2 regions of the Streptomyces sp. NPDC053541 genome follow, and region 1 is predicted to be linked to the other one. Evidence: riboswitches for the same ligand, from Rfam matches in the RefSeq annotation. Region 1 holds a riboswitch; the other holds the start of a gene.
What was found. A riboswitch is a leader RNA that binds a small molecule or an ion and turns the genes downstream of it on or off. The one in region 1 is predicted to bind cobalamin.
Positions count from the first base shown of each region.

Region 2: it holds a riboswitch for cobalamin, as region 1 does, so the genes downstream of both, ACIGW2_RS04810 (ribonucleoside-diphosphate reductase subunit alpha) here and ACIGW2_RS14555 (ABC transporter substrate-binding protein) in region 1, are expected to answer to the same signal.

Region 1 is NZ_JBITXM010000005.1:164,612-172,167, forward strand. Features, by position in the region: gene ACIGW2_RS14540 (hypothetical protein) at 247-681, shown strand; gene ACIGW2_RS14545 (class I SAM-dependent methyltransferase) at 694-1,356, opposite strand; gene ACIGW2_RS14550 (hypothetical protein) at 1,631-2,230, opposite strand; cobalamin riboswitch at 2,601-2,743, shown strand; gene ACIGW2_RS14555 (ABC transporter substrate-binding protein) at 2,833-3,915, shown strand; gene ACIGW2_RS14560 (FecCD family ABC transporter permease) at 3,912-4,943, shown strand; gene ACIGW2_RS14565 (ABC transporter ATP-binding protein) at 4,940-5,776, shown strand; gene ACIGW2_RS14570 (D-Ala-D-Ala carboxypeptidase family metallohydrolase) at 5,746-6,498, opposite strand; gene abc-f (ribosomal protection-like ABC-F family protein) at 6,647-7,556, opposite strand, start outside.
Region 2 is NZ_JBITXM010000002.1:144,880-152,435, reverse strand. Features, by position in the region: gene ACIGW2_RS04830 (LuxR C-terminal-related transcriptional regulator) at 1-465, shown strand, start outside; gene ACIGW2_RS04825 (DUF3311 domain-containing protein) at 616-828, shown strand; gene mctP (monocarboxylate uptake permease MctP) at 825-2,450, shown strand; gene ACIGW2_RS04815 (GNAT family N-acetyltransferase) at 2,546-3,052, shown strand; cobalamin riboswitch at 3,062-3,223, shown strand; gene ACIGW2_RS04810 (ribonucleoside-diphosphate reductase subunit alpha) at 3,352-5,709, shown strand; gene ACIGW2_RS04805 (ribonucleotide-diphosphate reductase subunit beta) at 5,763-6,719, shown strand; gene def (peptide deformylase) at 6,790-7,440, opposite strand; gene ACIGW2_RS04795 (hypothetical protein) at 7,513-7,556, opposite strand, start outside.

The DNA.
Region 1 (7,556 bases):
TTAACGGCAGGTCAGAGAGCGGAAAATGATGCAATGACGCTGACGCCAAACGCAACAACCGCGTTGCAATGGGAAGGGGCGGAGGCAAGGGCGGTCGGGGGTGGTGACGGGGAGTGAGGGGTCACGGTGCGGGCGGCGGGCGCCTCGCCGTGCGCCCGTGCGCCCCCACCAGGGACTCGTTCGCGGGCAGAGGAGCGCCGTCGTCGTGGTTGTCCTTGGCACCAGGACATGGAGAGCGAGGGGCCGATGGGGCGTCAGGAACCGGGCGGATGCGGTCGGGAGTACCGTCTGAAGGAGCTGGACCCGCCGGGTGTGGCGTACGAGACCTGGTTCATCCCCCCACTCGACACGGACGTGGTCCCGGTGGGCCTCGACGGCGTGGCCGCCGCATCGCTCGAGCGCGTGCGCCGTCTCGGCCCGGTGTACGGCGGCGCGGTCCCCGAGGCCGCCGTGCGCCTCGACGTACGCCTGGACGCGGAGCTGGGCCCGGGCGAGAGCGCCGTCCGGGCCCGCGCCCACCGGCTGCACGCGCACGGCCACGTCCTCGTCGAGGCGGAGGACGAGCAGGCGGTCCCGCGCCTCCGCCTGGTCCACCGCCGCCCCCGGCGCCCCGGCGAGGCATGGGTCCTCGCGGACGGCACCGAGGGTGGCGCTGCGGACGGGGCCGATGCCGGGGCCTAGAACCGCCAGGGGCTACGCCCTGCGGGCCAGCAGGTGGACCTCCGGGAACCGGCGGCGGTCGGTGGGCTGCGGGGCGCGGATCAGACGGGCCACCTCCGTGATGCCGGTCTCGCGGAGCAGCTCCGCGAGCCGGTCGGGCCACCAGCGGTGGGCCGGGGCGACCGCGTGGTCGAAGACCTCCGTGGCGGGGCTGGCGCCGTCGGTGGCCCAGAAGCCCAGCAGCAGGTGGCCGCCCGGTGCGAGGACGCGGTGGAACTCCGCCAGGACGGCCGGGACTTCGGCCGGCGGGGTGTGGATGAGCGACCACCGGGAGAGGATGCCGGCCAGGGCGCCGTCCGGGAGGTCCAGGGCCTCCATCGCACCCACCTCGAAGCGCAGCCCGGGAAAGGCCTTCCGGGCCAGGCCGATCATCGCGGGCGAGGCGTCCACGCCGAAGGCGTCGAGCCCCGAGGCGGCCAGATGCGCGGTGACGTAACCGGGCCCGCACCCCAGGTCCGCGACCCGCCCGCCGGGGCCGCCGGGAGCCGCCGTGCCGAGGACGGCCTCGGCGAAGGCGCCCAGCATCGCCCGGTCCAGCGGGCTGTCGCGCAGCGAGTCGCTGAACAGCTCCGCGTACAGGGGTGCGGCGGTGTCGTAGGCCTCGCGGGTGGCACGGAGGGCGGCGTCGTCGACCATGCCCGCGACCCTAACTCCCGCCACCGACAGCGGCGCCAGGTCCTGTCCGGAAAGTGGCGTCGTCTGCCCGCCGGGCAGGGCTCGCGGTGTCCGGTGCGTGCGACCGCACGGCGGAGGTGGGGGCACCTCCCCGGCCGCCAGGCCGAGGGGGCGGAGACGAGGCGTGCCATGGCGACCGACGACAACACGGCGTGGGGGCACCGCCCGTGCCCGCAGGGCCACGGGGGACGGCGTGCCAGACACCGCGAGCCAGGCGAAACCTTCCGGACAGGGCCTAGCAGGTCCCGGGGCTGGTGCGCACCGCGTAGGAGAAGGTGGGCAGCCGCACCTTGGAGGACTCGCCGAGGCCGCCGGGGGCGACGGTCTCGGTGTAGCCGGAGTGGCGGCGGGTGACGTGCATGCAGAAGGAGACCGTGGCGCCGCGGGCGGAGATGGCGTATCGCGCGCGGTTCGCCGTCGGGTCGTCCGCCGGTTCGGCGTCGACGCCGAACCGCGGGGCGTCACCGGCGCCGTGCGCCGCGATCTCCTCCTCGACGCGGAGGGCGAACCCGTCGAAGTCCCCCGCGGTCTCGGGCCCCTGGCCCGGGAGGCCGGTCGCGGAGCTCCCGTCGAGCGAGCCGGTCGCGCCCTCGACGGCCGAGGTCAGCTCCTCGTCGCTCCACTCGGCGTCGTCCTGCACGGAGAGGCCCCGGAAGCCGGTGACGATGCCCAGGACCGCCATCGTGACGAGCAGCAGCCGGCCCACGGCGAAGGCGGCGCCGGAGACCTCGGGCGCACCGGGGTGGCGGGCGGTGCGCCAGGCGCGGACGCGGTCCGCCGGGACACAGGCCATCAGCAGGAGCAGGCCCGCCAGGACGAACGTCACGACCGTCATTCCCGTCACACCGCACCCTCCGCTCCCGCCGCCTCCCCGGACGGTCCTCCCGGCGGCCGGCCGAACCGCCGCACCATGCAAGGCGGACCCGGCCGTCGCACACGGGGGAGGTGCGAGGCCGGGCCCACCACCACGGTAGCGCGCCGCCGGCCGCCCCGTCTGCCGTACGGCGGAAGCGGTCACCGGAATGTTCCGGCCGGCCGGGCAGCGGCCCGCCGGCACGGATCAGCGCGGCCCGGACCGGCGCTCGTAGAGGATCACGCGCCGGCCCCGGCGCCCCCCCAGGAGCATGATCGGCCTGTGGTAGTTTGCCCGGGCCAGTCGTACCTCTGTGCGGGCGCCGCGTGAGCGGACGTCGCGCGCACGGGTCAGGGAATCCGGTGCGAATCCGGAGCTGACGCGCAGCGGTGAGGGTGACGGGCGGGGCATCGGCCACTGGGGCGCGTGCGGCGGGAGCGCCGGCGTGCGCCCCGGGAAGGCGTCCCGTCCGGGTGACCCCGAGTCCGAAGACCTGCTGGCGGCCCCGGCGCGCGACCGACGCCGTCCGGGGAGAACCGTACGACAGGCTCCGCGTATGAGCCGTGGACGCAGAGGATTTCCGCGTGCCCCTCGCACACCCCGCCCGTGCCCTTCGTCGCGCCGCCCTGCTGCTGGCCGGGACCCTGCTGGTCGCCGGCTGCGGCACCGGAGGGCCGGCCGCCGCCGGTGCCTCCGGGGACACCGGGGGCCCGGGCTCCGGCAAGGGCGGCGGAAAGGGCGGCTTCCCCGTGGTCCTCGACGACGACTGCGGGCAGCGGGTCACCGTCGCCGCGCCGCCGCGCCGGGCCGTCGCCCTGGACCAGGGTTCGGCCGAGATCCTGCTGTCGCTGGGCCTCGCGGACCGGATGGTGGGCACCGCGACCTGGACGGACCCGGTCCTGAAGGGCCTGGAGAAGGCGAACGCCTCCGTGCCCCGGCTGGCCGACCGCTACCCCTCCTTCGAGAAGGTGCTCGACACCGAGCCGGACTTCGTCAGCGCCTCCTTCCTCTACACCCTCGGCAAGGGCGGCGTGGCCCCGCGCGAGCGCTTCGCGCAGCTCGGCGTGCCCACGTACGTCTCCCCCGCCGACTGCGTCGGCAAGGACAACAGCGGGGACGGGGACGGGGTGCGCACCCGGCCGCTGACCATGGACACGGTGTACGGCGAGATCCGGGACCTGGCCCGGGTGTTCGGCGTGCCGGAGCGCGGCGAGAAGCTGATCGGCGAGCTGCGGGCGCGGGTGGCGAAGGCCCGCGAGGGCGCGGACTTCGGAGGCCGGTCCGTCCTCTACTGGTTCTCGGACGCGCAGGGTCCCTACATGGCCGGCTGCTGCGGGGCGCCCGGGATCGTGAGCCGGACCCTCGGGGTGCGGAACGTCTTCGACGACACCAAGGAGGAGTGGCCGCAGATCAATTGGGAGACGGTCGCCGACCGCGATCCGGACGTGCTGGTGATCGCCGATCTGACCCGGCGGGCGCAGTCGGCGGAGAGCGCCGCGAAGAAGATCGAGTTCCTTCAGTCGCATCCGGTCACGAAGAACATGACGGCGGTGCGGAAGAAGCGGTACGTGATCCTCAGCGGGCAGGCGATGAACCCGACGATCCGCACGGTCGAGGGCGTCGAGAAGCTCGCGGCGGCGCTGCGGGCCCTCGGCCCGGCCGCGTGAGCCGGTCCCCGCGGAGCCTGCCGCTCCTCGCCGGGGCGGGCGGCTCGGCGCTGCTCGTCCTGTCGGTCGCCGTCGCGGTGACGATCGGACCGGCCGACATCTCGGTGGCCGACGTGTGGTCGGTGCTGCTCGACCGGCTCGGCGGGGGCGGCGCGGCGCCGGTGAGTCCGATCCGGGACGGGATCGTGTGGAACCTGCGGCTGCCGCGGACGCTGCTGGCGGCCGTGTGCGGCGCGGGGCTCGCGGTCTGCGGTGCGGTGATGCAGTCGCTGCTGCGCAATCCGCTGGCCGATCCCTTCGTGCTCGGGGTGTCGTCGGGCGCGTCGACGGGGGCGGTGGCGGTGGTCGTCCTGGGGGTGGGCGGCGGGGCGGTGTCGGTGTCGGCCGGCGCGTTCGTGGGCGCGGTGTTCTCCTTCGCCCTGGTGCTGTTCCTGAGCCAGGTGCTCGGCGGTTCGACGGACCGGGTGGTGCTGGCCGGGGTGGCCGCGATGCAGCTGTTCTCGGCGCTGACCTCGTTCGTGGTGATGACGGCGGCGGACGCCGAGACGACCCGGGGCGTGCTGTTCTGGCTGCTCGGCTCGCTGGCCGGGGCGGGCTGGACGGACGTCGCGGTGTGCGCGGCCGTGCTGGCCGTGGCGCTGGTGGTCTGCGGCGGGTACGCGCGGACGCTGGACGCCTTCGCGTTCGGCGAGGACGCGGCGGCCTCGCTCGGGGTGGCGGTGGCCCGTACCCGGGTGGTGCTGCTGTGCGTGACGGCGTTGCTGACGGCCGCGCTGGTGGCGTCGGCGGGGGCGATCGGTTTCGTCGGTCTCGTCCTGCCGCACGCGGTGCGGCTGCTGGCCGGGCCGGGGCACGCGCGGCTGCTGCCGCTGACGGCGCTGGCGGGGGCGGTGTTCCTGGTGTGGGCGGACACGCTGGCGCGTACGGTGCTCGATCCGCAGGAGGTGCCGGTGGGTGTGGTGACCTCGCTGGTGGGCGTGCCGGCGTTCGTGCTCGTGCTGTACCGGGCGCGGGGGACGGCCCGGTGACGGGCGCCGGGGAGGGGCTGCGCGCGCAGGGCGTGTCGCGGACGGCGGGCGGTGCGGTGCTGCTCGACGGGGTGTGCCTGGCCCCGCGCCCGGGTCAGGTGACCGGGCTGCTGGGGCCGAACGGTTCGGGGAAGTCGACCCTGTTGCGGGTCCTTGCGGGGGTGCTGGCCCCGCACGCGGGGGTGGTGACGCTCGACGGCGATCCGCTGGCCGGGCTGCCGCGCCGGGCGGTGGCGCGGCGGCTGGCCACGGTCGAGCAGCACGCCGACACGCAGGTCGATCTGACGGTGGCGGACGTGGTACGGCTCGGGCGCGTCCCGCACCGCCGGGCCTGGGCCCCGGCCTCGGCGGGCGACGCGGCGGCGGTGCGTTCGGCGCTGGCCCGCACGGGGCTGGCCGACCGGGCGGACCGGGCGTGGCGCACGCTCTCCGGCGGGGAGCGCCAGCGGGTCCAGATCGCGCGGGCGCTGGCCCAGGAGCCGCGTGAGCTGCTGCTGGACGAGCCGACCAACCACCTGGACATCCAGCACCAGTTGGACCTGCTGGCGCTGCTGTCGGGGCTGGGGCTGACGAGTGTGATCGCGCTGCACGACCTGAACCTGGCGGCGATGTACTGCGATCACCTGGTGGTGCTGCGGGCCGGCCGGGTGGTGGCGGACGGCCCGCCGGAGCGGGTCCTGACGGAGGAGCTGATCGCGGAGGTGTACGGGGTGCGGGCGGCCGTGTCCCGGCCGGAGCCGGACGGGCGCCCGCACATCCGCTTCCTGGGCCCGGTCGTCGGTGCCCGGGTGTCCGGTGGGGCTCAGATGCCGCAGGTCGGGGCGGACCAGTAGCGGCTGGGGCGGTGGTCGACGTGGGTGTGGTCGTCGTGGTCGGGGTAGCCCGGGCCGAGGATGCCGTTGAAGCCGTGGTTGCGGGCCTGCTGGGCGAGGGTGCACAGGGAGTGCGAGCCGGCGCCGAGGTCGGCGGCGTCGCCGTAGAGGTGGCGGCTCGTGCTGGAGCCGCCGACCGCCGAGTTGCAGCTGTAGCTGCGGAAGCCGCTGGTCACCCGGATGGGGGCGTCGCCGAGGGCGTGCCGGAGCGCCTCCAGTTTCCACATGGTGCGCAGGGCGTTGGCCTTGGCCGTGGTGGCGCTGACCGCGCCGCCGGCCCAGGTGGTGTTGCAGGTGTTGAGTTCGGCGTACGAGAAGTGGACCGGGGTGCAGTCGTCGTCCTGGAGGGCGTAGATCTTGCTGAAGGTCGCGGGGCCGGCGACGCCGTCGGCGGCCAGGCCGTACGCGGACTGGAAGCGCTTGACGGCGGCGGCGGTGGCCGGGCCGTAGGAGCCGTCGATGTCGAGGACGCCGCCGTAGCCGGGGTAGCCGGCGACCCGGATCTGAAGGGCGGTCACGTCGGCGCCGCCGGCGCCCTGGGAGAGGGTGCGGGACCAGGTGTAGCAGGCGTCGGCCTGGGCGGGGCCGGCCGTGGCGAGCACGCCGAGCACCGCTGACGACAGGAGCATGACAAACGAGAGCAGCAGGCGTACGGGGCGGGACTGAGCGCTGGATCTGGGCATCGGACCTCCATCGCCGAACGAGCCTGGGGCGGCCCGTGAACCGGGCCGCCCCCGAGGCTCGCCGACCGGGTCGACGCGCGTCAACCACGCCGCATGACCGCCAGAGGTCGGACCGGTGAAACCTCACCGGTCCGCCACGGACTCCCGGCTACTCCCCCGGCAGCGCCGTCTCCTTCAGCTCTCCGTGGGCGAGGTGCAGCCGGCGCCCCACCCCGATCTCGCGCAGGAAGCGCTCGTCGTGACTGACCACCAGGAAGGCGCCCTGGTAGGCGTTGAGGGCGCTCTCCAGCTGGGCGACGCTCACCAGGTCCAGGTTGTTGGTGGGCTCGTCGAGCAGCAGCAGGTGCGGGGCCGGGTCGGCGCCGAGGACGCAGGCCAGGGTGGCGCGCAGGAGTTCGCCGCCGGACAGGACGCCGACCGGCAGATGGGCGCGGGCGCCGCGGAAGAGGAAGCGGGCCAGCAGGGTCATCCGCTCCGCCTCGGGGCGCTCGGGGGCCCGGTCCGCGAAGTTCTCGGCGACGGTGCGGTCCGGGTCGAGCAGGTCGAGCCGCTGCGAGAGGTACGCGACCCGCCCGTCGGCGCGGCTGACGGTGCCGCCGTCGGGGTCGAGGGCACCGGCGACCAGCTTGAGCAGGGTGCTCTTGCCGGCGCCGTTGGGGCCGGTCAGGGCGATGCGCTCGGGGCCGCGGATGTCGAGGCCGGCGCCGGGCGCGGTGAAGAGCTCGCGGTCGCCGAGGCGGACCCGGAGCTCCTCCCCGTGGAAGAGGGTGCGGCCTGCGGGCACCCGGGTGTCGGGCAGGTCGAGGGCGAGCCGCTGCTCCTGCCGGAGGGCGCGCTCGGCCTCGTCGAGGCGGGCCTTCGCCTCGCCGACCCGGGCGGCGTGCATCTGCCCGGCCCGTCCGGCGGACTCCTCGGCGCCGCGCTTCATGGTGCCGGCGAAGATCTTGGGCAGTCCGGCGCTCTTGAGGTTGCGCGCGGCGTTGCTCTGCCGCCGTTCGGCGCGCTCGCGGGCCTGCTGCATCTCGCGCTTCTCGCGCTTGAGTTCCTGCTCGGCGTTG
Region 2 (7,556 bases), on a different contig from region 1:
ATCTACCAGGACAGCTTCCGCAACGACCCGCCGACCGTCGAGTACGTGCGCTGGTACTGCGGCCTCGGCGGCGAGGCCCGCACCGTGCCCGTGGTGCCGATGCTCATGGTGGTCGTGGACCGGGAGGCCGCGCTCGTCCCGCTCGACCCGCAGGACGGCCGGGCCGGCGCCCTGGAGGTGCGCAGCCCCGGCCTGGTGCACGCCCTGGTGGTCCTCTTCGACCGCATCTGGGAGGCCGGCACCCCCTTCGGCGAGGCCCCGCGCCGCGACGAGCACGACCTCTCGCCGCAGGAGCGGGAGTTGCTGATGCTGCTCGGCATCGGCTGCACCGACGACATCGCGGCCCGACGGCTCGGGGTCTCGCTGCGCACCGTGCGCCGGATGAGTTCGGAGCTGATGTCCCGGCTCGGCGCCCGCAGCCGCTTCGAGGCGGGGGTCCGCGCGGTGAAGGAGGGCTGGCTGTGAACCCGAACAGGAACAGATCCGTGATACGGACAGGGGTTCCGAGAATGCGAACGGTCCCCTAGATTTCCTCGGCATTACCAGGTCATCGGCTCGTGGGACGGGATCGCCATGTCACAAGCGACACAAGGGAAACAATCGGTCATCACCCCGATGAGAGTGGTGATCGCGCTCTGTCTCTTCGCGCCGTTCGTCGCGATGCTCTGGGTGAGCTCGTACGCGAAGGTGGAGCCCACCTTCGTCGGCGTCCCGTTCTTCTACTGGTACCAGATGCTCTGGGTCGTGATCTCGACCGGGCTCACCATGGTCGCCTACAAGCTGTGGCAGCGTGACCAGCGCGCCCGCAAGGGGGGTGCGTCGCAGTGAAGGACGGCGTGAACGGCGTCGCGCTCGGCGTCTTCGTCTTCTTCTTCCTGGCCGTCACGGTCATGGGCTTCCTGGCCGCGCGCTGGCGCAAGGCCGAGAACGAGCACAGCCTCGACGAATGGGGCCTGGGCGGCAGATCGTTCGGCACCTGGATCACCTGGTTCCTGCTCGGTGGCGACCTCTACACCGCGTACACCTTCGTCGCCGTCCCGGCGGCGATCTACGCGGCGGGGGCGGCCGGCTTCTTCGCCGTGCCGTACACCATCCTGGTCTACCCTCTGATCTTCACCTTCCTGCCGCGCCTGTGGTCGGTCTCGCACAAGCACGGCTACGTGACCACCTCCGACTTCGTCCGCGGGCGCTTCGGCTCCAAGGGCCTGTCGCTCGCGGTCGCGGTCACCGGCATCCTCGCCACCATGCCGTACATCGCGCTCCAGCTGGTCGGCATCCAGGCCGTCCTGGACGTGATGGGCGTCGGCGGCGGCGAGAACACCAACTGGTTCGTCAAGGACCTGCCGCTGCTCATCGCCTTCGGCGTGCTCGCCGCGTACACCTACTCCTCGGGTCTGCGCGCCCCGGCGCTCATCGCCTTCGTCAAGGACACCCTGATCTACCTCGTCATCGCGGTGGCGATCATCTACATCCCGATCAAGCTGGGCGGCTTCGACGAGATCTTCGGCAAGGCTGCCGAGGCCTACCAGACGGTCAACCCCGCGACCGGCAAGCCCAAGGGCGCCCTGGTGCCCGGCGAGGCGGGCCAGTGGACGTACGCGACGCTGGCGCTCGGCTCGGCGCTCGCGCTGTTCATGTACCCGCACTCGATCACCGCGACGCTGTCCTCCAAGAGCCGTGAGGTGATCCGCCGCAACACCACCATCCTGCCGCTGTACTCGCTGATGCTGGGCCTGCTCGCGCTGCTCGGCTTCATGGCGATCGCCGCCGGTGTGAAGGTGACCAACGGACAGCTCGCCATCCCGCAGCTCTTCGAGAACATGTTCCCGGACTGGTTCGCGGGCGTGGCCTTCGCCGCCATCGGCATCGGCGCGCTCGTGCCGGCCGCGATCATGTCGATCGCCGCGGCCAACCTCTTCACCCGCAACATCTACAAGGACTTCATCAAGCCCGACGCGACCGCCGCGCAGGAGACCAAGGTCTCCAAGCTGGTCTCGCTGCTGGTGAAGGTCGGCGCGCTGGTCTTCGTCCTCACCATGGACAAGACCGTCGCCATCAACTTCCAGCTGCTCGGCGGCATCTGGATCCTGCAGACCTTCCCGGCCCTGGTCGGCGGTCTGTTCACCCGGTGGATGCACCGCTGGGCGCTGCTCGCCGGCTGGGCGGTCGGCATGGTGTACGGCACGGCCGCCGCGTACGGCGTCGCGAGCCCCACCCAGAAGCACTTCGGCGGCTCCTCCGCCGAGATCCCGGGCATCGGCGAGATCGGCTACATCGGCCTCACCGCCTTCGTGCTCAACGTGCTCGTCACCGTGGTCCTCACCTTCGTCCTGAAGGCCGTCAAGGCCCCCGAGGGCGTCGACGAGACCTCGCCGGAGGACTACACCGCCGACGCCGGTGACGCGGGCGTCGTCACCGAGCTGCCGAAGGTCGGCGCCGCCGGTCACTGACCCCGGACCGGCCCCGGCACCGTCGTGCACCGGCTCCGCCCGCCCCCGGGATTCCCGGAGGCGGGCGGAGCCGTGTCCGGGGCAGACTGCCTGCCATGGACTTCACGATCAGAGCAGTGCGCCCCGAGGAGTACGAGGCCCTCGGCGAGCTCACCGCACACGCCTATCTCGCCGACGGCTTCCTGGCCTTCGGCGAGGACGACGACTACGCGCACCTGCTGCGGGACGTGGCGCGCCGGGCCGCCGAGGCCGAGGTGCTGGTCGCGGTGGACACCGACGGCACGGTGCTCGGCGGCGTGACCTTCACCACCGGCAGCGGCGCGTGGGCCGACATCGCGGAGCCGGACGAGGCCGAGTTCCGGATGCTGGCGGTCGCCCACGCGGCGCGCGGCCGGGGCGTCGGCGAGGCCCTGGTGCGGGCCTGCGTCGAGCGGGCGCGGGCCCTCGACGGCATCCGCCGGCTCGTGCTCTCCACCCAGCCGACCATGGGCACCGCGCACCGCGTCTACGGACGGCTCGGCTTCGTCCGCGCCCCCGAACGGGACTGGAAGCCGCTCCCCGACCACGACTTCACGCTCCTCGCCTACGCCCTCGAACTCTGAGCGACACAACATGTGGGGGGCGCATTCGGCGGCGCCCCCCACATGTATGCTCTTCCTCGCTGTCGCCGCAGGGGAATCCGGTGGAAATCCGGAACTGTCCCGCAACGGTGTGCTTTCGCGTGTTTCGCGTCCGGGTGAGTCCGAAGACCTGCCGACAGCGCGCCCGGTCCGTCCGGTCCGGGTGCCACAGACGTCCGGGCCTCGCGGAATGGGCCGGTGGACGCGGCGCCGCCCTGCCCGTGGCCGCCCGTTCCCGCCTCCCCGCCCTGGCCCCGAGCCGAGCGAGGGAGAGCCCCCACGTGACCATCGCGCCCGCCGATCCGGCCGCAGCGATCGAGAACGACGGCCCCGGGACCGTACTCCTGCGGACCCTGACCGAGCTGACCGCCGACCTCCCGGACACCGACCCGGGCAAGGTCGCCGCCGCCGCGCTGCGCGGCCGGCACCCCGGCTCGGACGAGGCGGAACTGCGCGGGCTCGCCACGGAGGCCGCCGCCGGCCTGATCGCCGAGGACCCGGCGTACTCCCGGCTCGCCGCCCGGCTCCTGACGCTCACGATCGCCGAGGAGGCGGCCGGCCAGGGCGCCGTCTCCTTCTCCGCCTCCGTCGCCGTCGGCCACCGCGAGGGCCTCATCGCCGACCGCACCGCCGAGTTCGTCGCGCGGCACGCGGAGCGCCTCGACGCGACGATCGACCCGGCCGCCGACGACCGCTTCGGCTACTTCGGCCTGCGGACGCTCTACTCGCGCTACCTGCTGCGCCACCCGATCACCCGCCAGGTCGTCGAGACCCCGCAGCACTTCATGCTCCGGGTCGCCTGCGGCCTCGCCGAGGACGAGTCGGTCCGCGCGCTCGACGAGGTCACCGCGCTGTACGGGCTGATGAGCCGGCTCGACTACCTGCCGTCCTCCCCCACGCTCTTCAACTCCGGCACCCGCCACCCGCAGATGTCGTCCTGCTACCTGCTCGACTCCCCGCTGGACGAGCTGGACTCCATCTACGACCGCTACCACCAGGTCGCCCGCCTCTCCAAGCACGCCGGCGGCATCGGCCTCTCCTACTCCCGGATCCGCGCCCGCGGTTCGCTGATCCGCGGCACCAACGGGCACTCCAACGGCATCGTGCCGTTCCTGAAGACCCTCGACGCCTCCGTCGCCGCCGTGAACCAGGGCGGCCGCCGCAAGGGCGCCGCCGCCGTCTACCTGGAGACCTGGCACGCCGACATCGAGGAGTTCCTGGAGCTCCGCGACAACACCGGCGAGGACGCCCGCCGCACCCACAACCTCAACCTGGCGCACTGGATCCCGGACGAGTTCATGCGCCGGGTCAACGCGGACGCCGAGTGGTCGCTGTTCTCCCCGGCCGACGTGCCCGAGCTGGTCGACCTGTACGGCGAGGAGTTCGACGCCGCCTACCGCAAGGCCGAGGCGGCGGGCCTGGCCCGCAAGACCATGCCGGCCCGGGACCTCTACGGGCGCATGATGCGCACCCTCGCGCAGACCGGCAACGGCTGGATGACCTTCAAGGACGCCTCCAACCGCACCGCCAACCAGACCGCCGAGCCCGGCACCGTCGTGCACTCCTCGAACCTCTGCACCGAGATCATCGAGGTCACCGACGACGGCGAGACCGCCGTCTGCAACCTCGGCTCGGTCAACCTCGGCGCCTTCGTGCTCCCGGAGACCGGCGAGCTCGACTGGGACCGGCTGGACGCGACCGTCCGCACCGCCGTGACCTTCCTCGACCGGGTCGTCGACATCAACTTCTACCCGACCGAGCAGGCCGGCCGCTCCAACGCCAAGTGGCGCCCGGTGGGCCTGGGCGCGATGGGCCTCCAGGACGTCTTCTTCCAGCTGAAGCTGCCCTTCGACTCCGCCGAGGCCCGCGCGCTCTCCACCCGGATCGCCGAGCGGATCATGCTGGCCGCCTACGAGGCCTCCGCCGACCTCGCCGAGCGCAACGGACCGCTCCCCGCCTGGGACCGGACCCGCACCGCGCGGGGCGTGCTGCACCCCGACCACTACGACGTCGAGCTGACCTGGCCGGAGCGCTGGGCCGCGCTGCGCGAGCGGATCGCCGCCGTCGGCATGCGCAACAGCCTGCTCCTCGCCATCGCCCCGACCGCCACCATCGCCTCGATCGCCGGCGTCTACGAGTGCATCGAGCCGCAGGTCTCCAACCTCTTCAAGCGCGAGACGCTGTCCGGCGAGTTCCTCCAGGTCAACTCCTACCTGGTGGCCGAGCTCAAGCGGCTCGGCGTGTGGGACGCGCAGACCCGCGAGGCGCTGCGCGAGTCCAACGGCTCGGTGGCCGGCTTCAGCTGGGTCCCGGCCGAGGTGCGCGAGCTGTACCGGACCGCCTGGGAGATCCCGCAGCGTGGCCTGATCGACATGGCCGCCGCCCGCACCCCCTTCCTCGACCAGTCGCAGTCCCTGAACCTGTTCATGGAGACGCCGACCATCGGCAAGCTGTCGTCGATGTACGCGTACGCCTGGAAGCAGGGCCTGAAGACCACGTACTACCTGCGCTCGCGCCCGGCGACCCGGATCGCCCGCGCCGCCCAGGCGACCACCCTCCCCGTCCAGCAGGCGGCCCCCGACGCGGACGCCGTCGCCTGCTCCCTGGAAAACCCCGAGTCCTGCGAGGCCTGCCAGTGACCAGCCGTAAGAACAACCTGCTCGACCCGGGCTTCGAACTGACCCTGCGTCCGATGCGCTACCCGGACTTCTACGAGCGCTACCGCGACGCCATCAAGAACACCTGGACCGTCGAGGAGGTCGACCTCCACTCGGACGTCGCCGACCTCGCCAAGCTCACCCCGGGCGAGCAGCACATGATCGGCCGCCTCGTCGCGTTCTTCGCGACCGGCGACTCGATCGTGGCCAACAACCTGGTGCTGACGCTCTACAAGCACATCAACTCCCCGGAGGCGCGGCTCTACCTGAGCCGCCAGCTCTTCGAGGAGGCCGTGCACGTCCAGTTCTATCTGACGCTGCTCGACACCTACCTGCCCGACCCGGACGACCGGGCGGCGGCCTTCGCGGCCGTCGAGAACATCCCCTCCATCCGCGAGAAGGCGCAGTTCTGCTTCCGCTGGATGGACTCGGTGGAGAAGATCGACCGGCTGGAGACGCAGGCCGACCGCCGCCGCTTCCTGCTCAACCTGATCTGCTTCGCCGCGTGCATCGAGGGCCTGTTCTTCTACGGAGCCTTCGCCTACGTCTACTGGTTCCGGTCCCGCGGTCTGCTGCACGGCCTGGCGACCGGCACCAACTGGGTGTTCCGCGACGAGACGATGCACATGAACTTCGCCTTCGAGGTCGTGGACACCGTCCGCAAGGAGGAGCCCGAGCTCTTCGACGACGAACTCCGGCAGCAGGTCACCGACATGCTGAAGGAGGCCGTCGAGGCGGAGCTGCAGTTCGGCCGCGACCTGTGCGGTGACGGCCTGCCGGGCATGAACACCGAGTCGATGCGCGAGTACCTCCAGTGCGTCGCCGACCAGCGCCTCACCCGCCTCGGCTTCGCCCCGGTCTACGGCTCGGAGAACCCGTTCTCCTTCATGGAGCTCCAGGGCGTCCAGGAGCTGACCAACTTCTTCGAGCGCCGCCCGTCCGCCTACCAGGTGGCGGTCGAGGGCTCGGTGGACCTGGACGAGGACTTCTAGTCCGTACGCCCACGAGGAAGGGCCCCGCACCGGTGACGGTGCGGGGCCCTTTCGCGCATCGGCGACGAGGTCACTCGTTCGGGACCACCGGGTAGCGCGGGGTGCCCTCGGCCATCTGGCGCAGGGCGTCCTTGCGGTCCCGCTTCGACAGCTTGTCGATGTAGAGGAAGCCGTAGAGGTGGTCGGTCTCGTGCTGGAGGCAGCGCGCGAAGTAGCCGGTGCCGCGGACCTTGATCGGGTTGCCGAGCATGTCCTGGCCGGTGACCTCCGCGTAGTCCGGGCGGGGCAGCTCGGCGTAGGCGGTCGGCACGGACAGGCAGCCCTCGCTGCCGTCGTCCAGGTGCCGCTGCTCGGCCGGCAGGTCCACCAGGACCGGGTTGACCACGTGGCCGACGTGGCGCTTGCCCTCGTCGTCCATGCAGTCGTACACGAAGACCTTCAGGTCCACGCCGATCTGGTTGGCGGCGAGGCCGACGCCCTCGGCGGTGCGCTGGCTGGCGAACATGTCGTCGATGAGCGACGCCAGCTCGGCGTCGAACGAGGTGACGTCCTTGCACTCGCGGTGCAGGACGGGGTTGCCCACGACCGTGATGGGGCGCGAGGTGCCGCGCTCGCGGTGGGCGGTCTCGCGGGCCTCGGTGTCCTCCGTGTCGACGATGTAGCCCTCGTCGTCCACGGCGTACACGCCCGTCTGCTCCTGCTCAGTGCCCTGCTGCGACATGTCCGCCGTACGCCTTCTTCCTGAGATCCGAGGGATCCGTCGTGACTGTGGGGTACAGCCTACAAACAGCGGTCAGCAGACTTCTTCCAGATCACGCCATTCCCGGCTGTCCGGGC